3 regions of the Bradyrhizobium sp. S3.3.6 genome follow, and region 1 is predicted to be linked to each of the others. Evidence: predicted binding sites of a transcription regulator. Region 1 holds the regulator's gene; each other region holds the start of a gene.

Evidence for each region. The regulator LexA, encoded in region 1, represses DNA repair genes until DNA is damaged. The targets are predictions, from matches to a motif close to TGTTCNNNNTGTGTTCNG.
Region 2: the regulator LexA is predicted to act here: its motif matches at 3,144-3,161, upstream of ABID59_RS03255 (ribonuclease T2 family protein).
Region 3: the regulator LexA is predicted to act here: its motif matches at 1,497-1,514, upstream of recA (recombinase RecA).

The regions. Positions count from the first base shown of each region.
Region 1 covers NZ_JBEPOT010000002.1:769,917-774,416, forward strand. Annotated here, with positions in the region: gene ABID59_RS08305 (helix-turn-helix transcriptional regulator) at 1-32, shown strand, start outside; gene ABID59_RS08310 (molybdopterin molybdotransferase MoeA) at 137-1,348, shown strand; gene lexA (transcriptional repressor LexA) at 1,525-2,226, shown strand; gene ABID59_RS08320 (hypothetical protein) at 2,405-2,659, shown strand; gene ABID59_RS08325 (hypothetical protein) at 2,853-3,284, shown strand; gene ABID59_RS08330 (ComEC/Rec2 family competence protein) at 3,295-4,500, opposite strand, start outside.
Region 2 covers NZ_JBEPOT010000001.1:669,216-673,715, forward strand. Annotated here, with positions in the region: gene ABID59_RS03230 (response regulator) at 1-136, shown strand, start outside; gene ABID59_RS03235 (ATP-binding protein) at 156-1,544, shown strand; gene ABID59_RS03240 (DUF3617 domain-containing protein) at 1,562-2,092, opposite strand; gene ABID59_RS03245 (hypothetical protein) at 2,147-2,440, opposite strand; gene ABID59_RS03250 (hypothetical protein) at 2,623-3,087, shown strand; gene ABID59_RS03255 (ribonuclease T2 family protein) at 3,207-3,908, shown strand; gene ABID59_RS03260 (23S rRNA (adenine(2030)-N(6))-methyltransferase RlmJ) at 3,962-4,500, shown strand, end outside.
Region 3 covers NZ_JBEPOT010000004.1:571,326-575,825, reverse strand. Annotated here, with positions in the region: gene ABID59_RS15470 (hypothetical protein) at 372-539, opposite strand; gene ABID59_RS15465 (hypothetical protein) at 942-1,109, opposite strand; gene ABID59_RS15460 (hypothetical protein) at 1,124-1,360, opposite strand; gene recA (recombinase RecA) at 1,607-2,695, shown strand; gene ABID59_RS15450 (hypothetical protein) at 2,842-3,573, shown strand; gene ABID59_RS15445 (hypothetical protein) at 3,794-4,500, shown strand, end outside.

The DNA of each region.
Region 1 (4,500 bases):
CCGAGCTGGTGCGGCTGTTGCTCCAGAAATAGCTGCGTCCGCGCGTATGCGCATCCGTTTTGCCTCAACGGCCACAGTCGGCTAGAACGCTGGCCGCGACCTGATTGTCGCGTTGCCCAAGCAGGAGCTTTCAGCCGTGGCCCTCATGCCGGTTTCCGATGCGCTTGCCGCGGTGCTCGCCGGTGCGGAGCCGCTGGCTGAAGAGATGGTTGCGCTCGATGAGGCTTGGCACCGGGTGCTGGCGCGCGATCTCGCCGCACGGCGCACGCAGCCACCGCAGGCGATGTCGGCGATGGACGGCTATGCCGTCCGCGCGGCCGATGCAGCCAGGGTCGATGCGCAGCTCAATATCATCGGCGAGGTCGCTGCCGGCCGGCCGTTTGCAGGAACTGTCGGTGCCGGCGAAGCCGTCCGGATCTTCACCGGTGGCGTCGTTCCCGACGGCGCCGATGCGGTCGTGATCCAGGAGGACACCGTCGCCGACGGCAAGCGCATCGCGATCAAGGAAGCCGCCGTCGCCGGGCGGCACATCCGCCCGGCCGGCATCGACTTCCGCGAGGGTGACGTGCTCCTGCGCAAGGGCGCCCGGCTGACCGAGCGCGACCTCGCGCTTGCCGCCGGCATGAATCACCCGCAGTTGGCGGTCCGCCGCCGTCCGAAGGTCGCGATTCTCGCAACCGGCGACGAGCTGGTGATGCCGGGTACGACGCCCGGTCATGGCCAGATTGTCTATTCCAACGGCTATGCCCTGCATGCGCTCGCCCGCAGCGAGGGGGCCGACACCATCGACCTCGGGATTGCCGCCGACACGCTTGCCGCCACCACCGCCGGCATCCGCCGCGCCCGCGATTCCGGCGCCGACATCCTGATCACGACGGGCGGCGCCTCGGTCGGCGACCACGATCTGGTGCAGCAGGCGCTCCGCGACGAGGGCACCTCGATGGCGTTCTGGAAGATCGCGATGCGGCCGGGCAAGCCGATGATGAACGGGCAGCTCGGGGCGATGCGCGTAATCGGCCTGCCCGGCAATCCCGTGTCATCCTACGTTTGCGGCTTCCTGTTCATGGTGCCGCTGATTCGTGCGTTGTCGGGCCGTTCGATGGTTCATCACCGCCGCGAACGCGCCGTGCTCGGCCGCGACGTCGGCGCCAATGACCAGCGCGAGGACTATCTGCGCGCCCGCCTGGATGTGCGTGATGACGGCACGCTGATCGCCCTTCCCGTCAATCACCAGGACTCCTCGCTGCTTGCGAATCTCGCTGCGGCACAGGCACTTCTCGTGCGCGCACCGTTCGCACCGAGGGCCGAAGCGGGAGCGCCCTGCGAGGTGCTGCGACTGCCCGTCTGAGCGCATTGTTCGCATGCGTTCCGCGAACTTTGTCGCGTTCACGGTAAATTAAGCAGTTGCGGAACAAGTATCGAACATATAGTGTCCGTTCATGATTTGTTTCGAGCATGTAGCGGCTTATTGCTGACTTCAGCGTCTCGGAATCGAACGACATCAACCGGGGGATTTTGGTCGAGATGTTAACGCGCAAACAGTACGAGCTCCTGCGGTTCATCAGTGAACGTCTGAAGGAAAGCGGCGTGCCGCCCTCCTTCGACGAGATGAAGGACGCGCTCGATCTGCGCTCAAAATCAGGCATCCATCGCCTGATCACTGCGCTCGAGGAGCGCGGCTTCATCCGCCGCCTGCCCAACCGCGCCCGCGCCATCGAGGTGATCAAGCTGCCTGAGCTCCAGGCCGCCGCTGGCAGCCGCCGCGGCTTCACGCCGAGCGTCATCGAGGGCAATCTCGGCAAGGTGCGCCCGGCGTCGAGCCTGCCGGCCGACGAGGGTGAGCGTCCAGTCGCAGTGCCCGTGATGGGCCGGATCGCGGCCGGCACGCCGATCGAGGCTTTGCAAACCCGCAGCCACACCATCAGCGTCCCGCCCGACATGCTCGGCTCGGGCGAGCATTACGCGCTCGAAGTGCGCGGCGACTCCATGGTGGAGGCCGGCATTCTCGATGGCGACATGGCGCTGATCCAGCGCAACGAGAGCGCCGATACCGGCGACATCGTGGTCGCCCTGATCGACGACGAGGAAGCGACACTCAAGCGTTTCCGCCGTCGCGGCGCCTCGATCGCGCTCGAGCCGGCCAACGCGGCCTATGAGGTTCGCATCCTGCCGCCCAACCGGGTCAAGATCCAGGGCAAGCTGATCGGGCTGTACCGGAAGTACTGATCGCGTCGCTATCGGCGAGCGCAATCAACGATTGGAGCGGACGATTGTCCGCTCCGGCTGGGTAGTCTTTCTGGTTTTGCACAGATTATCCGGCCCCTTCTCCAGCGCTACATCCTCGGCACGCCGCAACGAAGCACGCATTGCTTCGCAGGGCCTTTGCCAGACCGAGGAGACCAACATGCGCAAGATCATTTTGAGCACCGTCACGATGACGCTGATCGCAGTATCAGCGTCGCAGGCCTTAGTGTCGCAAGCCTTGGGCTCGCAAGCCTTGGGGTCGCAAGCCTTGGGGTCGCAAGCCTTGGCTGCGCAGCCGCAGCACCACGCTCGCAAAGCACCGCGCGCAACGACCGAGCAATTCCGCAATGCCCGTAACGCCGTCGCGCAGCCGGCTTGGCAATATTCGGGCTGGTCAGCGCCAGCCGGCCGCTGAAGCAACGCGCTCACCGAATGCGCGGGAGCAGGCTTTGTTCCTCGTGCATTTGAAAAAGATAATGTGATCGCGCTCTGCTGATGCGAGCCGCAGATTTGCCCACAAACAAGCATAAGATGAGCTTCCACTCTGATAGGGGCCTGCGCCTCCGAGACAGAGGCGCGGGTGCTCTATCCTGATTGAGGAGCACCCGATGTGTGACTATAGCCTGCATGCCGTCGCGACGCGTCCCGCAGAAGTTGGCGAGACGATCGTCACGACAACGTTCCGCGGCACCTCGACGCGCGGCTTCGCCTCCGAAGCCGACATGTCCGTCGCGGTTTGCCTGCTGCCGGGAACGGAGCTCGCCTTCGCCGACAACGTCCGCTACGACAATCGCTGGATCTGGACGCGCACCATCAACTCGCGCGTCGGCAAGTTCGGCAAGGTCGATCCGCACATTCCCGACCGCCATCACGACGCGATCGAATTCCCCGACGGCAAATACGTGCTGGTGACGCAGCTGGTCGAAGGCCAGCGCGCAACCGTGCTGCAACTGCCCGTGACCCAGCCGCTCGGCGAGCGCGAGCACAAGCCGCAGGTCGCCGACAGCCGCTCCACGTCCCCGCGCCTGCCGATCGGCTAAGCCGTCGATCTCAGTCATCGGCCTGCAGGTCGGTGTCAGACGGCGTTGCGTCTTTGGAGCGCGGAGCTGCCGACCGCGGCATGAGGGTCTGTTCGAAATCTCCATCGCCGGCCGCCGCCGGCGACCAGGGGCGGTTTGCGCCCCTCGCCTTTACCGCCTGAATCGCAAAGCCGTCGCCACGCGGCGTCAGCGCCAGCGCGCCCTGACGCACGAGACGTGGCCGATCGACCACCATCGCACCACAATCCGGCGGCGCGGGCCTTGCCGTCACCACCAGTGCCGCGCGGCTGCAATCGTCTCCCAGCGCGTCAATGCGCAACGCCAGCGCAACGATGCGTCCGTCGGCAAGCGGCGTCACGCAGCCTGACTCGTCGCACGACACACCATCGGCAAGCGCGACGCTGCCGGGATCGCGAGAGTCGGCATCGGCCGCGAGCCACTCCTTGAGCAGAAAGCTGTCCTTGCTCGTCCTGATCAGGTGCAGCTGCCCGTCCCTGCCCCGCACGGCAACGCTCTGGCCGTCACCGGCGATAAGGATATCGGGTTGCCGGACCGACAGACCCCAGACGATTGCCGCCACGAGCACGAACGCGCCCGACCAGCGCAGCGGCGTGCGTAGCAGTCCCATCAGGACGAGGCCGAGGCTCGCCGCGATCAGCGGCGCAGTGCCGAAGGCACTGACGTGGCCGATCGCGCCGGGCAGCGCCGCGACCCATCGCGAGACCGCCACCATCCAGTCGATACCGATCCCCATCAACCACCAGAACACCCCGTCGAGCCCGAACGGTGCCGCGAGCAATCCCAACAGCCCGGCCGGCATCACCAGCGCCGAGACCACCGGCATCGCGCCGAGATTGGCAAGCACGCCATAGGGCGTGACGCGATGGAAATGGAAGGCGGCATAGGGCGTGGTCGCAAACCCCGCGATCATCGAGGCCATGAATAGCATCGCGATCTCGCGGCCGCCCCACAGCGCGATGCGCGCGGTTGTCGAGTGATCGGGCGAGGCAAACAGGTTCGGCATACCGATCTGCACCAGCGCCACCAGGCCGAGCGTTGCCGCAAAGGACATCTGGAAGCTCGGATGCACCAGCGCCTCAGGCGCGACCGCAAGCACGATCAGCGCTGCCACCGCCAGCGTGCGAAAGGTGATGGCGCGGCGGTCAACCATGACAGCGATCAGCACCACCGCGGTCATGAAGAACGACCTTTGGGT
Region 2 (4,500 bases), on a different contig from region 1:
CAATGGCAGCGTCAACGAGCGCGCCGTCGACGTGCAGATCAACCGCCTCAGGCGAAAGATCGAAACCGATCCCGCCAATCCGCTGTTCCTTCAGGCGGTGCGCGGCATCGGCTATCGGCTGGTAGCCTCGCCATAAAAGCAGTGAAGCACGACCGATGAGCACGATCGATACCGGCCTGACGCTGCTCAAGAGCGCCGCCGGACGCGTCTCTGCCGCCAATGGCTGGATGGGCAACGCGTTCAAGGGCTGGATGCCGACCGGCCTCTATGCCCGCGCACTGCTGATCATGATCGTGCCGATGGTGATCCTGCAATCGGTCGTCGCCTTCGTGTTCATGGAGCGGCACTGGAACACGGTGACACGCCGGCTGTCGGCCGCGGTGGTGCAGGACATCGCCGGGCTGATCGACGTCTACAAGGGCTATCCGCAGGACAAGGACCGCGACCAGATCCGCCGCATCGCGCAGCAGCGCCTCGGTCTCGTCGTCGACTTCCTGCCGGCCGGCGACATGCCGCCGCCGGGACCAAAGCCGTTCTTCTCGCTGCTCGACCAGACGCTGTCGGTGCAGCTCGGCCGCCAGATCGGGCGCTCGTTCTGGATCGATACGGTCGGCCGCTCCAACCTCGTCGAGATCCGCATCCAGCTCGACGATGCCGTGATGCGCGTGTTCGCGCAGCGCAGCGCCGCCTACGCCTCGAACTCGGAAATCTTCCTGTTCTGGATGGTCGGGACATCGTCGATCCTGCTGATCGTGTCGGTGCTGTTCCTGCGCAACCAGATCAAGCCGATCCTGCGGCTTGCGGACGCCGCGGAAAGTTTCGGCAAGGGCCGCGAGGCGCCGAACTTCAGGCCGCGCGGCGCGCGCGAGGTGCGGCGCGCGGCGGGCGCCTTCCTCGAGATGAAGTCGCGCATCGAACGTGCGATGGAGCAGCGCACCGCGATGCTTGCCGGCGTCAGCCACGACCTGCGCACCATCCTCACCCGCTTCAAGCTCGAGCTGGCGCTGATCGGCGACAGCCCCGAGATGGAGGGCATGCGCAAGGACGTCGACGAGATGTCGATGATGCTTGAGGATTACCTTGCGTTCGCCCGCGGCGATTCCGGCGAGCAGTCGCAGCCGACCGACATGGCCCAGGCACTCGAGGAGCTGCGCAGCGATGCCGAACGCCACGGCCACATCGCGACCGTGACATTCAGCGGCCTGCCCGTGGTGACGGTGAAGCCGGCCTCGTTCAAGCGCTGCCTCGCCAATCTCGTCACCAATGCGGCGCGCTACGGCAAGGCGATCGCCATCTCCGGCCAGCGCGATCACCGCTACCTCACCGTGACCGTCGACGACGACGGCCCCGGCATTCCCGTCCATCTGCGCGAGGAAGTGTTCAAGCCGTTCCTGCGGCTCGACAACGCCCGCAACCAGGACGAAGGCGGCACGGGCTTAGGCCTAGCCATCGCCCGCGACATTGCCCGCTCGCATGGCGGCGACATCACGCTCGGCGACAGCCCGATGGGCGGATTAAGGGCGAGCGTGCGGATTCCGGTGTAGCTGCAGCAGCCCCCCGCCTACTTCGGCAGCAGCGCTTTCAGCTTATCGACATCGCGGACGTTCATCTTGAAGCCGCCGGGCATCACGATGTCGCCGGGCTTCTGGTCCGGCTTGCAGGCGCCGAGCCATTTCGCTTCGAGCGTCATGATGGAGTCACGCCCCGCGGCGCCGACCGCGCCACCTTGCGCATGCGACGAGGTCTTCACCGTGTAGGCCGAATTGAAATCGCCGGTGATCTCGGCGTGCGACGTCGTGGACATGCCGGCGACGCTGCACTCGGAATCGCTGACATAGCCGGTGGCGGTCTTCTTGACGTCCTGCTTGGAGCAGGCCTGCTTGGCCATCGGCGAGATGTTGCTGTTCATCTCCTTGTCGACAGCCTCGTCGGTGCAGTGCTGCATGGTCATTTCCGGCATCGCCGAGCCGGTCCTGACCATCTTCAATTCCCAGAGACCGGCCTTGCGTACCGGCAAATCGTCGGCCGAGGCGCTAACCGCCGACAACCCGAGACAAGCGACTGATCCGAGCAAAGCAAGCTTGCGCGTCATGCGAGGGACTCCGGCTGAGATGTCGTGGCGCAACCTCTGGCGTCCCGAAACGCCTCAGTAGAGCGTGCGGATCGGACGATCGGCGGCGCCATAAGGCACCCAGCGGCAGGCAAAGGAGAGGTAGCCGCCCTCGTAGGCCTGCACGGCGAGGAATTTCACCACCTTGCCATAGCGCGCACAATGATCCACCGCGACCTGGCGCGCATCGGTCTGCGTCGCCATGGAATAGGCGATGATACCGCCGGTGTCGTTGCCCTTGAAGGGCGGCACCGGAAGGATGTCGGCGCGCGCCGACTGGCTCGCCATGATCCCCAAGGCAAGAAGGCCCGCGGCTGCAATGATTCGCATTCCCGTCACTCCGATTGGCTGGCATCACTTTACGGTGCCGGACCGCCGCTGAAAAGAACGGATAGGCCGTTGGCTGCGACCTTATGGTCAACTCGTGGCCGAGTGTTGCCGCGCTGCACTTGACCTCTCCCGCCCTTCGCGTCACCGTCCTGCCTTCGCGGATCATGCTGTCTGGATTGCCCATGCGCGCCTCAACCTCCCTGAAATCGCTTCGCCTTGCCGCCGTTCTCGGCCTCATGTTCGGAGCGCTGTCGCTCGGTGAGGCAAGGGCCGCCAATCCGCTGGAGCTGAATTTCTGGCTGAGCGGGCCCCGTTATGACGGCAACGTCGCCGATTGCGAGAAGGCACTGCCGACGATCGCGAACCAGTTCTGGGAGAAGGAAAGCTCGTTCTGGAATTCGCCTTTGAAGATCGAGGGCTTTTCGGCCGTTCACGAGACCGCGTTCCGGCCTTGGGCGTCCGACAACATTCCGCGCCGCTACTGCACCGGCGAGGCCATGCTCAACGACGGCAAGATGCGCAGGGTGCACTTCTCGATCGTCGAGGACGGCGGCTTTGCCGGTTACGGCCAGGGCGTGGAATGGTGCGTGGTCGGGCTCGATCGCAACTGGGCCTACAATCCGGCCTGCCGCGCCGCCAAGCCTTAAGTCGAAGATCCCTGATTCGAACCGATCCAGCCGCCGATCGACGGCCGCCTGAATTTTGTTCTTGAAATGTTCTTGTTGCCTGCTAGGCTTATTGCACAGTCTAGTTGAGGGACGTCGCCATGTTTCATTTTAGATTGCATTCGCTCTCCCGCCTTGTGATCTCATTGACCCTTGCCGCGGGGCTGATCGCGCTGGCCGGCGGCGCGAAGGCGCAGGACAAACGGCAGAACGCGCCGGGCGAATTCGATTTCTATGTGCTGTCGCTATCCTGGTCACCGTCCTTCTGTGAGGAAGCGGCCGAGCGCGGCCGCGGCGGGGGGCGCTCGAATATCCAGTGCGAGGGACGGCCTTATTCCTTCGTGGTGCACGGGCTGTGGCCGCAATATGAGAACGGCTTTCCGGAATATTGCCAGCGGCCGTCGCCGCGGCTGAACCGCAACATCGTCTCCTCGATGCTCGATCTGATGCCGGCGCCGGGGCTGATCTTCAACGAATGGGACAAGCACGGCACCTGCTCGGGGCTGACCGACCGCAACTACTTCGAGACGATCCGCAGGGCGCGCGCCGCGATCAAGATTCCGGCCGAATATCTCGATTTGTCGCAGGCCAAGACCGTGGCGCCGGGCGAGGTGGAAGAAGCCTTCGTCAAGGCCAATCCGGGCCTGAGCAACGCAGCCGTCTCGGTCACCTGCAACCGCACCCGGCTCTCCGAGGTCCGCATCTGCCTCAGCAAGGATTTGCAGTTCCGCGCCTGCGAAGAACTCGACCGCCGCGCCTGCCGACGCGACCAGGTGACGATGCCGCCGATCAGGGGTGGGTAGTTCAGGCTGTCGTGCCTCTTTGCTCAAGCCATCGCGTGGCGTAGTGCTCTTGCATGAACTATCGTCACGCCTTTCACGCCGGCAACTTCGCCGATGTCATCAAGCACATCGTGCTGGCGCGCATCCTGACCTATTTGCAGGACAAGCCGGCCGCCTTCCGCGTCATCGACACCCATGCGGGTGCCGGCCTCTATGATCTCGACAGCGACGAGGCCCGCCGCAGCGGCGAGTGGCTGACGGGAATCGCGCGGCTGATGCAGGCGCGCCTTTCGAACGAGACCGTCGCGCTGACCAAGCCGTACATGGACATCGTCCGCGCCTTCAATCCGAAGGGCGAGCTCAAGGCCTATCCGGGCTCGCCCTTGATCGCGCGCGGCCTGATGCGGCCGCAAGATCGCCTTGTGGCCTGCGAGCTCGAGCCGAAGGCACGCAAGGCGCTGATCGGCGTGTTGCGGCGGGACGAACAGGCCCGCGTGGTCGATCTCGACGGCTGGATGGCGCTGCCCGCGTTCGTGCCGCCGAAGGAGCGGCGCGGGCTCGTGCTGATCGACCCGCCGTTTGAGGCGAAAGACGAGTTCGAGAGACTGGGCGA
Region 3 (4,500 bases), on a different contig from region 1:
GACCCTAGCCCGTTCAGCTTACGACAGCCTGACAGACCGGGGCTTGCGGCCACGTCGAGAGCCGCTCTCACGTCCCAATTCAGACATCCCCCCGCACAACTTCAGACACATCCGTTGGCGACACTTTGCGGGCACGGCGAAGCCATGGGGGAAACGTGGCGCGCTGCTAGCGGGGTGGCATCATGGACAAGGTAGAGCGGTCATTTGCCGCCGCGACGGCGGCTGGCTTCGTGGTGTTGGTCATCGGCATCGTGCTGCTGGCGTTGATGTAGCGGCGGCCTTGGCGGCACGTGCCGCCAAAAGCTGCGAAAACAACCCCATGCACAGTAGGCAACGGCCTGTTTCGGCTGGCGTTTCCTAATGCACCTTTCCTAATGCACCTTGATCTCGTCCAGCGGCAGGCGGAGGTCGGCGGCACGCTCCGCGCGGTCCTTTTTGCGGAACTCGATTTCCTTGCGCTCGAACTTCGCCATCTCCTCGAGCGCCGCCTCGAGCAGAGAATTGCGCCTGACAGCATGGTGCTGCGTGTCTTCCGTCATGATCCAATCCCCCATGGGTGGCGGCCCCCTTTTCAAGTCGGCAGCCACGGAAAGGTTCGGTGCCACAAGATTGCGGAATGATGACGGCGCGTGCGGCCCCGGAAAAATAAAACGCCGCCCGCTTAAATGAGACGCAGGCGGCGGCTTTCCAGCCCCGGGAGGGGAAATGTAAAATCCCGATACCGGTGTGTCTGTCGTGCCGTGCCAAGGTTCATCGTGGTTCATCGTGCCCGGACGGAACGCCCGCAGGGCGGCCGCGCGCGCCACCTCCGCCGCATCCCATGCCCCTGTCGTGAATGAGGCGGCCCTATTGCATCAGCACGTAAACGCAACCGATTGCCACAATGGCTAACCACACCAACGAAGCGCTGAAAATTAGGATTTCCCGGTTCATCGCCAGCGCTAGTGTTTGATAGGGGAGACAGTCTCAATCTTGAGGCCGTCCGCATCTCGAACAGTCACCATCCGGCCTGTTTTCAACGCCGTGACCTTCGCGACGCGCAAAACTTCGGCCTCATCATCCAAATCCGGAACCATAGTCGATGGGCAGCCTTTGGCGGGTTCGCTCATTGGCACTGCCTGCCTCAGTTGTCTTGCTGCACATCTGTTTTGGGAATCTGTAGAGCGGGTGAGGTCAGCCACGCATTCATATGCGAAGCCGTCTCGGCCTGGCGGGCCCTGCGCAAGAACAGTTCGCGAGCGGTGCTGCCTGGAGCCTCTTTTTCGGCCGCCTGTTTGAACCGTCTGGCTTCTTGTGCCAATCGTTCTTCAAAGGACGTCGTGTGCTTGATCCGCCTTCGTTGCATGGCGCGGTCCTCCATTTTCCGGCCCCACGAATCTAAAATCGGCCGTAGAGCTCCGTCTGTTCGGTGTCCGACAAAGCCAAATCAAGCCACTGTGATTTTCAAGCTAGCCAGGCCGCTGAGGCCGGGAGCAGGCCAGTACCAAATTCCGCAAAAGAACATATTGCGAACCTAGAACAAATGGGGTACATTACTTTTATCGACGACCCGCTGCGCCAATCGTTTGTCCCGCACCCGAATCCTCGCCATAAGGAGCACGACCCGATGTCCACCACTGCCCTGCGTATCGTCGAAGGATCCTCCATGGACAAGAGTAAAGCTCTCGCTGCCGCGCTCTCCCAGATCGAGCGCCAGTTCGGCAAGGGCTCGGTGATGAAGCTCGGCAAGAACGACCGCTCGATGGATGTCGAGGCGGTGTCCTCCGGCTCCCTCGGGCTCGACATTGCGCTCGGGATCGGCGGCCTGCCCAAGGGGCGCGTCGTCGAGATTTACGGGCCGGAATCCTCGGGCAAGACCACGCTGGCGCTGCACACGGTGGCGGAAGGGCAGAAGAAGGGCGGTATTTGCGCCTTCATCGACGCCGAGCACGCGCTCGACCCGGTCTATGCGCGCAAGCTGGGCGTCAATATCGACGAACTTCTGATCTCCCAGCCGGACACTGGCGAGCAGGCGCTGGAAATCTGCGACACGCTGGTGCGCTCGGGCGCGGTGGACGTGCTGGTGATCGATTCGGTTGCGGCGCTGGTGCCGAAGGCCGAGCTCGAGGGCGAGATGGGCGACGCGCTGCCGGGACTTCAGGCGCGGTTGATGAGCCAGGCGCTGCGCAAGCTCACGGCCTCGATCAACAAGTCCAACACCATGGTGATCTTCATCAACCAGATCCGTATGAAAATCGGTGTGATGTACGGCTCGCCGGAAACCACCACCGGCGGCAACGCGCTGAAATTCTACGCCTCGGTCCGCCTCGACATCCGCCGCATCGGCGCGATCAAGGAACGCGACGAAGTGGTCGGCAACACCACGCGCGTCAAGGTGGTGAAGAACAAGCTGGCGCCGCCGTTCAAGCAGGTCGAATTCGACATCATGTACGGCGAAGGCGTCTCCAAGATGGGCGAGATCCTCGATCTCGGCGTCAAGGCCGGCATCGTCGAAAAGTCCGGCGCATGGTTCTCCTATGACAGCCAGCGCCTCGGCCAGGGCCGCGAGAACTCGAAGGCGTTCCTGAAGGCCAATCCCGATATCACCGCCAAGATCGAGACCTCGATCCGCCAGAACTCCGGCCTGATCGCCGAGCAGATTCTGGCCGGCAGCCCCGAGCGCGACGCCGACGGCGAAGAGCCCGCGGACGAGTAAGCTTACCGCGAAGAACTTTTCGCGAGGAGCGGGCGCTGAGGACGTTGAGTTGCCGACGTCATCAGTGCCCGTTTCTTTTTGCGTTTCGTTGATCAGGTGGTTTGATGAGGCGTGTGATTTTGACGGGTTCATCCGGGAGCGATCTCATGCGCTCGGGCCTCGCCGAGGCCGTCATTCCGTTCATGTTCCGTCTTGTTGATGGGCCTTTGCCTCTCGACGAACTCGCAGTCTATGTCGCCGCCCGTTCGGAGCCAGCAAAGCCGGGCAGGCACTGGTCGGACTACGTCGGACGAAAGCCTCAAGCTGTCAAAGAGACTGGACATCTCTCTCTGGTCGCGTTCTGCCAGCCCTGCGACGTTGTGGAATTGTGGTTTGATCGGAATCCTAATGATCAGCTCCAGCTGATCTGGCTTCTCGATTACCTCCGCTCCCACCCAGAGATTCTGGCTAAGGCAAGACTACGCCTGATTGCCTTCGATCTCATCACAGAGGACGCAAATTCTATCGCCAAGTCGCTGCCCCATATCCCCACCATCGGCGTGACCGCAGATGAACTTGAAACAGCAAGTATGGCTTGGCAGGCCTACGCTGCGCCGACGCCCGAGACTTGCGCCGAACTCGTTCACAGGGATCTGAATGCGCTGCTGATGCTGAGGCCGGCCTTGATCGACCTCTTGGCTGAGCTTCCTTCAATTTCGACGGGCCTCGGTGCAACAGAGATCCGATTCCTTGAGCTCATCGCACGTGGTTATGAGGGGACGAATGCACTCTTCCATCTCCGCTCGCTTCGCCGCACGCGCGTCTTTAATGAATGGGAGCTTGGCTGGTTGCTCCAGGGGCTCGCACTCGGCCCGAGACCTGCCGTGGCAGGGGCTTGACGACGAACTCCGGACGATTGACCGGGAGAATCTGAGAGACCGCCATAAGGCTTATTTGCGCAGCAGACTATCGCTGACCGAGTTTGGTAAAGCGGTGCTGGCGGGTAGTGAAGATTTCACCCGTTACAATCCTATCGATCGCTGGTGGGGCGGCACGCACCTGACCAACGATTGCCTCTGGCGCTATGGCCCTGTTCTAACGAAATCCTGAGGCCACGGCATGACGCGGCTCATTGTCACGACGGACTCGTCCATTGCCGGCGCCCTTCAACAGGCAGGCCTGGCCGACCTCGTGATTGCGATCGAGCGCCGGCTGGTCTGGGAGCCGTTGCCGTCCAACGCAGAGCTCGATGCGTTCTTCGCGCCGCGCACGACGCAGCGTCGAGGGCTTCATTGGCTGGATGATACGCCGCCCTGGCGCCTCGAGGACTCGGGCGCGGAAGACCGAGGACTGATTGAATTGTTCGCGGAATACGACTCAGTCGAGTTTTGGCGAGGGCCGGAGCCAAATGCGCAATTGATCCTGCTCTGGCTGCTCGATCATTGGCACCGCAAATGCAATGCAAATCCCGACTTTGTCGTGCGCGCTCTGTTTTTGGGGGCCAGGGATGTCGACCCGCCGCGAGGGGAACTCTACCCGCCGGTTGTCGGGATCACACCTCGTCAACTCAAATCGGCCAGCCGTGTGTGGCGGGCCTATTGCGCGCCGAACCCGCAAAGTTGGCGCGGTCTCTTCAAGACGGATTTGCACTGGCTGCCGCAGCTCGGCCCTCACGTAAGGGCTCTCCTGGCGGAACTTCCGCGCCCCGCCTCGGGGCTTGGAGCCACCGAAGCCCGGATCCTCCGGCTCATCTCGCGAGGTGGCGCGCAGCCTTTCGATGTCTTTCCGGGCCATCAGAAGAGCTACGAGCTGCATGTATGCGGATA